DNA from 3 places in the Oryzomicrobium terrae genome. Region 2 is predicted to be linked to each of the others. Evidence: riboswitches for the same ligand, from Rfam matches in the RefSeq annotation. Region 2 holds a riboswitch; each other region holds the start of a gene.

Evidence for each region. Region 2 has a riboswitch for cobalamin ahead of OTERR_RS08290 (TonB-dependent receptor). Riboswitches for the same ligand answer to the same signal wherever they lie in the genome.
Region 1: it holds a riboswitch for cobalamin, as region 2 does, so the genes downstream of both, bluB (5,6-dimethylbenzimidazole synthase) here and OTERR_RS08290 (TonB-dependent receptor) in region 2, are expected to answer to the same signal.
Region 3: it holds a riboswitch for cobalamin, as region 2 does, so the genes downstream of both, OTERR_RS15160 (TonB-dependent receptor family protein) here and OTERR_RS08290 (TonB-dependent receptor) in region 2, are expected to answer to the same signal.

The regions. Positions count from the first base shown of each region.
Region 1 covers NZ_CP022579.1:2,933,575-2,937,515, forward strand. The annotation lists gene pyk (pyruvate kinase) at 1-424, shown strand, start outside; gene OTERR_RS13275 (GlsB/YeaQ/YmgE family stress response membrane protein) at 579-845, opposite strand; cobalamin riboswitch at 970-1,180, shown strand; gene bluB (5,6-dimethylbenzimidazole synthase) at 1,227-2,009, shown strand; gene fba (class II fructose-bisphosphate aldolase) at 2,113-3,177, shown strand; gene OTERR_RS13290 (gamma-glutamylcyclotransferase family protein) at 3,263-3,685, shown strand; gene OTERR_RS13295 (DUF3422 family protein) at 3,754-3,941, shown strand, end outside.
Region 2 covers NZ_CP022579.1:1,800,271-1,804,211, reverse strand. The annotation lists gene OTERR_RS08290 (TonB-dependent receptor) at 1-1,862, opposite strand, end outside; cobalamin riboswitch at 1,992-2,252, opposite strand; gene OTERR_RS08285 ((2Fe-2S) ferredoxin domain-containing protein) at 2,332-2,685, opposite strand; gene cobJ (precorrin-3B C(17)-methyltransferase) at 2,682-3,689, opposite strand; gene OTERR_RS08275 (cobalamin biosynthesis protein) at 3,721-3,941, opposite strand, start outside.
Region 3 covers NZ_CP022579.1:3,344,729-3,348,669, reverse strand. The annotation lists gene OTERR_RS15160 (TonB-dependent receptor family protein) at 1-1,787, opposite strand, end outside; cobalamin riboswitch at 1,925-2,150, opposite strand; gene OTERR_RS15155 (cell division protein ZapB) at 2,323-2,520, shown strand; gene OTERR_RS15150 (cell division protein ZapA) at 2,593-2,985, shown strand; RNA gene ssrS (6S RNA) at 2,997-3,173, shown strand; gene OTERR_RS15145 (sulfite exporter TauE/SafE family protein) at 3,349-3,941, shown strand, end outside.

The DNA.
Region 1 (3,941 bases), 1.1 Mb from region 2:
GACCCTGGACCGGGAATTCCTCGACCGTATCTTCACCCGCATCGACCAGTCGATCGCCATGGCCGCCATCTGGACCGCCCACCACCTCAAGGTGAAGGCCATCGCCGCCCTGTCCCAGTCCGGCTCCACCGCATTGTGGATGAGCCGCCTCAACTGCGGCGTGCCGGTCTACGCCCTGACCCCGGACCCGGCCGCCGTGGGGCGCATGACCCTCTACCGGGAAGTCTGCCCCCTGCTGATGGGCGAGCAGCACACCGAGCGGGAACTGCTGCTGGCCGACGCCGAGCAGCTGCTGCTGGCCCGGGGCGTGGTCGACAAGGGCGACCTGATCGTGCTCACCATCGGCGAGCCGATCGGCACCCCGGGGGGCACCAACACCCTGAAGATCGTCCGGGTCGGCGAGCACCAGGCGCCCACCGTTTAAGCCCCTGCCCCAAACCCCAGGCGGGACGGGCATCTTCACGCCTCCATCGCCAAACGCCGCGCCCCTGGCCGATCTCCGGCCCCCCCCTTTGGAGATCGGCCAGGGGCGCGGCGTTTCAGCCAGGCATCCCCACCGGCAGTGGTGCCTGATGGCGTTAGCGGAACACCCCCACCACCTTGAGCAGGGCGATCAGAATCACCGCCCCGAGCACGCCGAAAGCCAGCCCGACCAGGGAAAAGCTGCCGGCGCTTTCTGCTGCGCCGATGCCGATCACGTCGCCGAAGAACCAGCGCCCCAACGCCGAGCCGATGATCCCGACCAGAACGTTGGCAATGATGCCCTGCTGGGCATCGGTGTTCATGATGCGGCTCGCGATCCAGCCGATCAAGCCGCCGACCAGAAGCGTGACGATCCAGCCCATGGCTGTCTCCGGTGGTGGGGGGTAAAACATTAGAGGCCGGCCGGGCCGGATCGTTTCATTGCCGGCGGCAATCCCGCCCCCGCACCTCTGCTAGAATCGCCGCGCCCGGTTCTGCCGGGCAGCATGACACCCACGCCTTCCAGGTGCCCGCAAGGGAGAATCGGGAACGCGGTGCGCCCCGCCACCGGCAGGGCAATTCCGCGACGTGCCCAACGCTGTGAGGGGGACTGCCGACGCACATGCCACTGATCGCCGCCGCTGCGGATTTCCGATCGGGAAGGCGCGCCGGCGGGACGATCCCGAGTCAGAAGACCGGCCTGGAGGAGTTTCGACGGACCGCACGGCCAGGCGGTCCGCCACCGTTCTTCACAAGGGGACTCCATGAAGACCGACTGCAGCATCCCGGCGACCCTCGCCGCCTCCTCCACGCCCGCCGGCCACCAGGCCATGCCCGACTTCACCGCCGAAGCCCGGGAAGCCCTCTACCACACCATCTTTTCGCGCCGCGACGTGCGCGGCCAGTTCCTCCCCGACCCGGTGCCGGACGAGGTGCTGTCGCGCCTGCTCACCGCCGCCCACTTCGCCCCCTCGGTGGGCTTCATGCAACCCTGGAGCTTCATCGTGGTCAAGGACCCGGCCACCAAGGCGGCGGTCCACGGCGCCTTCGACGAGGCCAACCGGGAGGCGGCGGAAATGTTCGAGGCGCACCGCCAGGGCACCTACCGCTCGCTCAAGCTCGAAGGCATCGAGGAAGCGCCGATCAACCTGTGCATCACCTGCGACCGGGACCGGGCCGGCCCGGTGGTGATCGGTCGCACCCACCTCAAGGTGATGGACATCTACAGCGCCGTCTGCGCCGTGCAGAACCTGTGGCTGGCGGCCCGGGCCGAGGGCCTCGGGGTCGGCTGGGTGTCGATCTTCCACCAGGCACGGCTGAAGGAAATCCTCGACATTCCCGAGCGGGTGATCCCGATCGCCTACCTATGCATCGGCCGGGTCAGCCACTTCTTCGACAAACCCGAACTGGAAACCGCCGGGTGGCGTTCCCGCCTGCCCCTGGAAACCCTGGTCCACGCCGAGCGTTTCGGCGCCCCGGTGCCGGCGGCCCTGGTGCCCCACCTGCAGGCCGACCAGGCCCGGGCGGCCCGGGAGCGCAAGCTCTAACCCCCACCATCGCGGCCCTGCGGCCGGGCTCCGGGAGTGCAAGGAAACGGGGTAAAATGCCCGCCTTTGCCCCCGGGGCCTTTGTTATTTTAGGAAGACCACCATGCCTCTCGTTTCGATGCGCCAACTCCTCGACCACGCCGCCGAGAATGGCTATGGCCTGCCCGCGTTCAACGTGAACAACATGGAGCAGGTCTGGGCCATCATGGAAGCCGCCAACGAGGTGAACGCCCCGGTGATCATGCAGGCCTCCGCCGGTGCCCGGAAATACGCCGGCGAGCCGTTCCTGCGCCACCAGATCCTCGCCGCCCTGGAAGCCTATCCCCACATCCCCGTGGTGATGCACCAGGACCACGGCCAGTCCCCCGCCGTGTGCATGGCCGCGATCCGCTCCGGCTTCTCCTCGGTGATGATGGACGGTTCCCTGGAAGAGGACGGCAAGTCCGTCGCCTCCTTCGAGTACAACGTGGCCGTGACCAAGAAGGTCACCGAACTGGCCCACGCCATCGGCGTGTCGGTGGAAGGCGAACTGGGCGTGCTCGGTTCCCTGGAAACCATGAAGGGCGACAAGGAAGACGGCCACGGCGCCGAGGGCACCATGACCCGCGACCAGCTGCTGACCGACCCGGACCAGGCCGCCGACTTCGTCAAGCAGACCAACTGCGACGCCCTGGCCATCGCCATCGGCACCAGCCACGGCGCCTACAAGTTCACCAAGAAGCCCACCGGCGACATCCTGGCCATCGACCGCATCGCCGAGATCCACGCCCGCATCCCCAACACCCACCTAGTGATGCACGGGTCCTCCTCGGTGCCCCAGGAACTGCTGGAAGAGATCCGCCAGTTCGGCGGCGACATGAAGGAAACCTACGGCGTGCCCGTGGAAGAGATCGTCAAGGGCATCAAGCACGGCGTGCGCAAGGTGAACATCGACACCGACATCCGCCTGGCCATGACCGGCGCGGTGCGCCGCTACTTGGTCGAGAACCCCGCCAAGTTCGACCCCCGCGACTTCCTCAAGCCCGCCCGGGAAGCGGCCAAGAAGATCTGCGTGGCCCGTTACCAGGCCTTCGGCTGCGAAGGTCAGGCGAGCAAGATCGTGCCCGTGTCCCTGGACAAGATGGCCGAGCGCTACAAGAAGGGCGAACTGAACCAGATCGTCCGCTAAGCGTTCGCCCAGCGCACCGCTTGCCTGCACCAAGACGGCATCGCCACGGCGATGCCGTCTTGCTTGCAAGTCCCGGAGACTTTTCATGCCCCGTCACTGCTTCACCTACGGTTCCCTGATGTGCGACGACATCATGGCCGCCGTGTGCGGCACCGCCTACCCCGGCCAGCCCGCCCGGCTGGCCGGCCACGTGCGCCACCCGGTGCAAGACGAGGCCTACCCGGGCATGGTGCCGGGGCCCGGCACAGTGGTCGGCGTGCTCTACCGTAACGTGGACGACGCAGCCCTGGCCCAGCTCGACCGCTTCGAAGGGCCGTACTACGAGCGCCGCACGGTCACCGTGACCTTGGACGATGGCAGCCCGGTCGAGGCCGAGACCTACCTTTTCCGCCCCCAGTACGCCTACCTGCTGCAGCCGGGGGAATGGGACGTCGCCGCCTTCCTGGCCCGGGGCAAAGCGGACTTTACCGCCCGCTACGTGGGCTACAGCCGCATCGAGAGCGCCTGAGCCATTCTTGTCAGCCGCCGCCCCGGCTGGCAAAGTCGACCGCCACCCACGCCCCCACCGCCCCATTTATGACCGCCTTCCGCGAACACCCCCTGCGCCAGCGCCTCAACGACGAGGTCCATTCCCGGCCGCCCATGGCGCTGTCCGGCGCAGAATGGATCAGCTATCTGGCGGTGCTCCACGACGGCGGCGATGCCGCTACCGAGGAGGCGCACCTGCACCAGCTGTGCGGCACCCTGGGCACCCAGCTGTGTCC
Region 2 (3,941 bases):
TGGCCCGTTTCCTCTAGGGCATAGGCCCCCAGGTAGCGCAGGCGCAAACCGCCGAACCAGCGTCCGCCTTCGTCGTAGCTCACGGCCAGGGACGCGGTGCGGGGAATGGCGTTGGGCACCCGGTCGCCGCCGTTCACCGGCGTTTTGAAGCGGGCCCGGGACAGGGCCAGGTCGGCGTCGAGATGGAAGCCCTTGCCCAGGGCCACGTCGTTGGACCATTCCAGACCGTGGCGGCGCGAGGCCCCCTTGGGCTCGGTGACACCTTCGTCGCCGATGAAGACCAGTTCCGAATCCAATTCCATCTGCCACAGGGTCAGGCTCGATTGCCAGCCGGGGAGGAGGCTGGTGCGCACCCCGGCCTCACTACCCCGGGTGCGCACCATCAGGGGCACCGCTTCCACCGGCATGCCGTCCTTGGGGTTAGTGCGAGCCGTGGCCCCCCGGGCGTCGTTGCTGTGGAAACCCCGCCCCCAGTTGGCGTAGAACTCGGTGTTGCCAAAGGGCCCCAGCACCAGACCTAGCTTGGGGCTGGTCTGGCTGCCGCTGGCGGTGCCACCATTGTCCATGTTGAAGGCTCCACCCAGGGGCGTCACCTCGGCCTGGATCCGGTCGTAGCGTATCCCCAGGGAGGTGCGCAGCCAGGGCAGCCAGGGGGTTTTCAGCGCACTGTAGAGCGCCGTGGCAGTCTGGCGGATGCGATCTTCCCGAACTGTATTAGTGCGCTGGCGCAGCACTGTGTCGTAGAGGCCGACGCTGCCGATGTCGTCGCGGCGCAGCTGGCCCCCCAGGATCAGTTCGGAATCGAACAGCCGGGGGCCGAGAAACCAGCTGCGGCTGGCCTGGCCGCCCCACACGGTGCGCCGGTCAGCCTGCTCGTGCTGGTCGCCCTGGGGGCCGTTGATGAAGCCGGAGGGGCTGCTGAACAGGTTGAGGCCGTAATCGATGACATAGACGCTGGCCTTGGTGGCCGTCTCGGCGCCGAACTGGCTACCGGTAGTGGCCCAGTCGCCGGACAGGCTGTAGCGATGGGTACGCCCGCCGTCCCGTGGCGACAGGGCGCCGTAGCGGCCGATCTCGCCGCTGGCGATGGCCCGTTCCGGCACGTGCTCGGTGGCGGTCCAGCGCGCCTCGTAGGCCAGGGCGGACAGTGAGAATCCGTTGTTGGCGGTGCCGGACGACAGGCGCAGCACGGCGTTGGTGCGGCCCAGGTGTTCCGGCTGCTCCCAGGGGCCGTTGTTGCTCGACGCCTCCACGGCACCGAGGAAGGTCAGGCCGCCCAGGGGGGTACTGGCGGCGCCCAGGGCGCGCCGGTAGCCGTTCTGACCGGCGCCCAGGTCGACGAAGGAGACGGGCAGGGCACGCTGGTAGTCGATCCGCGCCGAGCCGGTGGCGGAAAAATCGCCGTCCTCCACCGCATAAACGCCCTTACGGTACTGGATGCCGCTGACCAGTTCGGGAATCAGGAAATTCAGGTCCATGTAGCCCTGGCCATGGGCGTGGCTGACCATGTTCACTGGCATGCCCAGCACCGTGGTGGTGAAGTCGCTGCCGTGGTCCAGGTTGAAGCCGCGCAGGAAATACTGGTTGGCCTTGCCGTCCCCCGAGTGCTGGGTGACGATCAGCCCGGGCACGGTTTCCAGCACCTCGGCGGGGCGCAACAGGGGCCGGTTGGCCAGTTGGGTGGTAGTGACGGTGCCTTCGCTGGCACTGTCGGCGATACCGATCTGGGCCTGCTTGCTGGCCTGGACGGTGACTTCGCCCAGGGTTTCGACGGCCAGAGCCGGTAAGGGCAGGGCGGCCAACAGCCATGACCATCGGGTGATCCGGAGGCGAGCGCCGCCGGCGGTGTGATGCGGTTTCATGAAATACTCCCGTTTGGCGATCCGGCCGATTTCGGGAGCGCAGCAGTAGGCCGGCAGGCCGGTCCCCTGACTATCGCGCTCCGTCAGCATCCCCGCAGCCGGTCGCATGATGAGACGCCCATCCCTGGGCGCTCAGACTGTCAGCAGGCCGGTCTCCGGGCTTGCGAGTCTTGAGCGGTCGCCTTCCCATGGCGCGGGTCTGGCCGGCATGAAACACCGTCTGACCTGCAGACCACAGTGGCTGCAACCTCCGGGGAGGAGGACGCACGACAGCTCCACACTCGCTTACCGTTGCGGGGGCAGCCAAGGCATTGCGGCGGTGGAGGCCGCCGCGCACCCTGTTCCCGTTTCACCCACGTTGCCGCGGGCACCTGCTGGTTCGTGTGGTGCCCGAATCGCTACTGCAAAGAAGTGGCGGCCTTCGGGCGGGGCCGCCGTTCCCTTTTCTTCGTTTTTCGCTTTATCCCACCTAGATCGGTTCGGCGCAGTCCCCCGGCCCCTGGTGGAACACCAGATCGGCCACCGGCTTACCACCGCACAAGTGCTCGGCGACGATGCGGTCCATGTTTTCCGGGGTGACGTTGTAGTACCAGGTGCCGTCGGGCTGCACGCACAGCACCGGGCCGCCCTTGCAGGCGGCGAAACAACTGGCCCGGCTGCGCTTGACCCGCAACTCGCCCTCGGTGAGGCCAGCCGCCTTGAGCTTGTCGCCCAGGGAATCGAAGAGGGCCTGGCCCTCGCCGTTCGCGGTGCAGCGGGGGCCGGTGCACACCAGCAGGTGGCGGCGGTAGGCCCCGATCTTGGGTTTGACCACCTCACTCATGCCTCGGCCTCGGCGCTTTCGGCGATGTCCTCTTCCGGGCCGGCGGCCAGGGCGGCGGCAATGTAGTCCTCCGGCAGGCGGTATTCCACGGCCAGTTCGGCGGCGCTCTTGCCGCTCTCGCGGATGGCTTCCAGCCAGCCGTTGAGGCCGGTGGACAGGGAGCGGCCGGCCTGTTCGCCGCCCTTGGTGGAACGTTCACCCTCGGCCACGTCGTACTTGTTGGCATAACCCCGGGGGGTGACCATCAGGCCACCCTGGATGAAGGTGTTGGAGTTGCCGATGAGCACGGTGGACAGCATGCCGATGTCGGCCTCGGCCATCTTCTCCAGGGTCGTGAATTCCAGGCGCTGCTTGGGGCGGAAGGCGCTCTTGACGATGGCCACCGGGGTGTTGGGATCGCGGTGGCGCAGGAAAATGCGCTGGGCTTCCTGGATCTGCCGGGTGCGGCGGCCACTCTTGGGGTTGTACAGGGCCACCACGAAGTCCGAGTAGGCCACCGCGTCCAGGCGGCGGGCGATGGTGGGCCAGGGGGTGAGCAGGTCGGAGAGGGAGATGGCGCAGAAGTCGTGGGTCAGGGGCGCGCCCACCAGAGCGGCGCAGGTGTTGAGGGCCGAAGCACCCGGCACGATTTCCACCTCGATGTCGGAATCGGGGGTCCAGCCGGCCTGGAACAGCACCTCGAAAGTGGGGCCGGCCATGCCGTACACGCCGGCGTCGCCGGAGGAGATCAGCGCCACCTTCTTGCCCTGCTTGGCCCGGTCCAGGGCTTCGATGGCCCGGTCCAGTTCCTCGGTCATGGACTTCTTGATGACTTCCTTGCCGTCGATCAGGTCGGCCACCAGGCGCACGTAGGTGACGTAGCCGATGATGGTGTCGGCTTCGGCGATGGCGGCCCGGGCGCGGCCGGTCATGTGTTCCACGGCGCCGGGGCCCAGGCCCACCAGCATGATCTTGCCGGTCTTGGCCGGGGCGTTGGTTTGGGCGTAGGTTTGAATGTCGCTCATGAAGTCGTTCCTCAAAAAATTCAGTAACAGATCAGGGCAGCAGGGCGATGGAGACGGTGGCGTTGCGCCCGTCCGGCCCCCGCAGTTTGTGTTTTTCAATCAGCAGCTGGCGCATGTCGGTGCCGGCGGCCAGCAGGGCGGCAGCCTCCGAGACGGAGGGTGTCCCGGTGTACTTGCGTACCGTTTCCGACGGATTGGGCACGGGCACGGTGGCCAGCACTTCCGGCGGGTAGAAGGTGAGGGCCAGGCCGA
Region 3 (3,941 bases), 1.5 Mb from region 2:
AAGTACCCGGCCAGCCAGCTTTGCTGGTTGGCAAAGTCGCCGTCCAGACGACGGTTGCCGACGTAGCGCGCCGCCAGCGAATAGGTGCCCCAGGCTCCCCCCTTCCAGGTGCTCTGCAGCGTCGCCTGGTCCCGGGGGGCCAGGGGCACGGTCTTGCCGGCGTTGGCGCCGCTGCGGAAAGTGGCGTCCAGGTAGGTGTAGGTGAAGCGGTTGTTCCAGCGGTCGCTGGCTTTCCACTCGAGTTCAAAGTTGGCGCTGTCACGCCGGGTAGGCTTGAAGTTGGTGTTGGTGTAGTTGCTCGGGTCGTAGCCGATTTCATCGGTCAGATCGAGGCGGGAGAAGGACAGCTTGGTGCTCCAGGCGCCTAGTTTCAGGCTGCCGCCCACCTCCTGGATGGTGCCGTGCTGGGGGTGGATGTTGCCGGCGAAGAACGGAGTGGTGCCAAAGGGGTTGCCGAACAATTCGTCGATGTTGGCAAAGCGGAACGTGGTACCGGTCTTGCCGTACACCCGCCAGGCGTCCTGAGCGTAGGCCAGGCCGATGTCGTAAGCGTTGCGGGTGCGATTGGACCGGCCCGCCATGGCAGATTGGAGCCCAAATTCAGCCTGATTGGCCGATTGGCTCATGCTCTGGCTACGTCCTCCCATGGTCAGGCTCAGCTGCTGGGTCAGGTTCGTGACGTTTTGCAGGTAGTAGGCGGTACTGGTCTGGTGCGCCCACTGGTTGGCCGATCCCCGGTTGGTCGCAGATACGGTGCCGTCGTAGTGATCCAGGCCGGCCACCGTCACACTGGCCAGGGAGCCCAGGCCGTGGCTCCAGCGCAGCCGGGGGGTGAAGGCTAGGGTGTCGCGCACCCGATTGCTGGCGCCACCGTAGTCCACGAACGTACTTTTTACATCCTGGTGCTCACTGGCAATTTCGCCCTCGACAGTCACGGTGTCAGTGAGGGCATAGGTTATGCCCGGGCGTAGGCGATAGCCTTCTTTCCACTGGTTGTCGAAGAGCGTCGATGCGTTGCGCGGATTGGCCTGGAACTGAGGCTGGGTCAAGGCTCCTGGCAGGCCGGAGGCTTCCTTGTAGACGGCGTAGTCAGTGAAGACTTCGCCCCGCTCCAGCTTGAGGCCGGCCCGGCCGCTGGCGGCCTGCTGGTTCTGCCAGTTGTTGCGCCGGTAGCCGTCGCTGTCGGCGTAGCGGGCGAACAGGTTGAAGTAGGCGTGCTCGTTGCCGGTGGCAACGCTGGCATCCAGTCCCCGATAGCCGTAGCTGCCGACGGTGGCGGTTGCGGAAGCGCGGGGTTTCCCCGACTTGTCGGTGATGATGTTGATCACCCCGCTGGTTGCCCGGTCACCGTACAGCACGGTGCCGGAGCCGCGCATGATTTCGATGCGCTCGATACTTTCTAGCGGGAGTGCGGCCCAGATCAGGTTGGCTGAGTCGATGGGATTGAGACGTTGGCCGTCGACCAGGATCAGGGTGTTGCTGGTGGCTGTGACGCCGAAACCACCGATATCCACCGTCGCATCGATGCCCAGGGGGCCATACATGGGGCTGACGTTGACGCCGGCCCGGGTGGCCAGCAAATCGGGCAGGTTGAGGGCCGGCGTGGTGCGGATGTCGTCCCGGGTGATGACGCTGATGTTGGCCGGAATGCGCGGATCCGGGTCGGCGAAGCGGGTGGCGGTGACGACCACCGGCGCCATGACTTCTTCGGCGCGGAGATGGGATGCAGGCAGGAGCAAACAGGCGGGCAGGGCGCAAACGGCGGCCCGCAGGATGGTGCTGGACATGGAGGGACTCCCTTGTGCCACCGCGAGCGTCCCCGCAGGCTGTGGCCGGTTCTGATGCAGTACCGGGGAGATGTCAGGCGGGGACAAGGCGGCGGCGCCGGGGAGTCCACACGCCATGCCGCCTCCCGCAGCACTTCCGCTTGTGTCCCTGACAGGCCGGTATCCGGGCTTGCGAGACCGGAGGAATCTCCGGGGTGGCGTCCCGCCTTCCCAGGCATAAGCCCAGTGGCATGAGGGGGCACCTACTCGCTTACCGTTGCGGGGGCAGCACAGGCCTGGCGGACTCGGGGAGTCGTGCGCACCTGTTTCCCGTTTAACCGCGGCGATGGGGTCGCGCGCAGCACCTGGCAAGGGGCCGAATGCGCCGGCAGGGGTCGGTGAGCGACCTGGAACCGGGCAACGGCGAGGGGCGGAGGATACCCCGGTGACGGCCGTAGGGGCAAGGCGGGAACGGGAGGCGATAATCCACAAAACACCTTCAAATCCGGCGCTTACTCCTTGACCGGGAAGAGTTTGCGCCTCTATAGTGCGCGCCATGGAGAACCAGCTCGCCACCCTCGAAAGCAAGGTCGACCAAGTGGTCGGCCTGTGTCAGGCCCTGCGCGGCGAAAACGCCGCCCTCAAGGCCCAGCTGGCGGCGGCGGAAGCGCGCAACGCCGATTTGACGGCCCGCATGGCGGCCGCCCGGAGCAGGGTGGAGACGCTGCTCGCCCGGGTGCCCGAAGACAAGTAACGGCCCCGCCGCCCTGCCCGGCCCTTCTTTTTTTCTCCCTCCCTTCGAACTTTCCTGCAAAGGTCTACGACCATGAGCGCCGAGTCCAATTTTCTCGACGTGCAACTCCTCGGCCGGGAATACCGGGTCGCCTGTCCTCCCGAGGAGCGCGAGGCACTGCTGGCGGCGGTCGCCCTGGTGGATGAGCAGGTCAAGCAAATCACCGCCCGCACCCGTTCCGGCGGTGCCGAGCGGGTGGCGGTGATGGCGGCCCTCAACCTGGCCCACGACCTGCTCGCCCTACGTCGTTCCGCCTCCGCCCCCCAGGCGGGAGATGCCCCGGCGGCAGAGGCTCAAGAGGGTTTTGACACCCCTGACTTTCAGCGTAGAATCGGCGCCATGGAGGCCAAACTGGATGAGGCGCTCCGGGGCAAGGCAGACGCTTCCAGCGAAGCGACAGCCCCTCGGTCCGACTCCCTGTTCTAACCTCCGCCGGGTGTCCCCTGCGGTGCCCGCGACGGCCATACATTCTCTGAACCAAGTATGGGCTTAGGTTGCCCATCCAGTGCCGGCAAAGTGCGCGTCCTTGCGACGTACCAGACGCCGGTCGGTAAGCGACCACTCTGAACCTCCGGGTTCGAGATGCCGGCCGAAACGACATCTGCGGGGGCCTGTAAGACTGGGCACGGCGCGCTGGATCGCTGCAAGGCGATTTCACCGCGCCGTTTCCTTTTCTGGCCCTGCCCGCGCCGCTATCGATGCCTCGAAGGAGCGGCCAGGGAGCCCAGCGCCCGGCTCCATACGCATAAAACCAACGACTAACGTATCCCCAATACCAAAGGACCCGTCATGGACTGGTGGCTGTTGAGCTATCCCCTCCTCGGCATTTTTGCCGGCTTCATCGCCGGCCTGTTCGGCGTCGGCGGCGGCCTGACCCTGGTGCCGATCCTGTTCATGCTGTTCCAGGCCCAGGGCTTCCCGGCGGAGCACGTCATGCACCTGGCCCTGGGCACCTCCATGGCTACCATCGTGTTCACCTCCATTTCCAGCATGCGCGCCCACCACAAGCACGGCGCGGTGCGCTGGGACATCGTCACCACCCTGGCCCCGGGCCTGGTGCTCGGCACCTTCGGCGGCTCCCTGTTGTCCGGCCTGGTGCCGACCCGGCCCCTGGTCATGGCGTTCACCGTGATCGTTTATTACGCCTCGGCCCAGATGATGCTGGACTTCAAGCCGAAGCCCCACCGCCAGCTGCCCGGCCGCGTCGGCCTGTTCCTGGTGGGCACCGGCATCGGCATCGTCTCCAGCCTGGTGGCGGCCGGCGGCGGCTTCCTGTCGATTCCCTTCATGCTCTTCTGCAACGTGGCCATCCACCAGGCGGTGGGCACCTCGTCGGCCCTGGGCTTTCCCATCGCCCTGGCCGGTATGATCGGCTACATCGT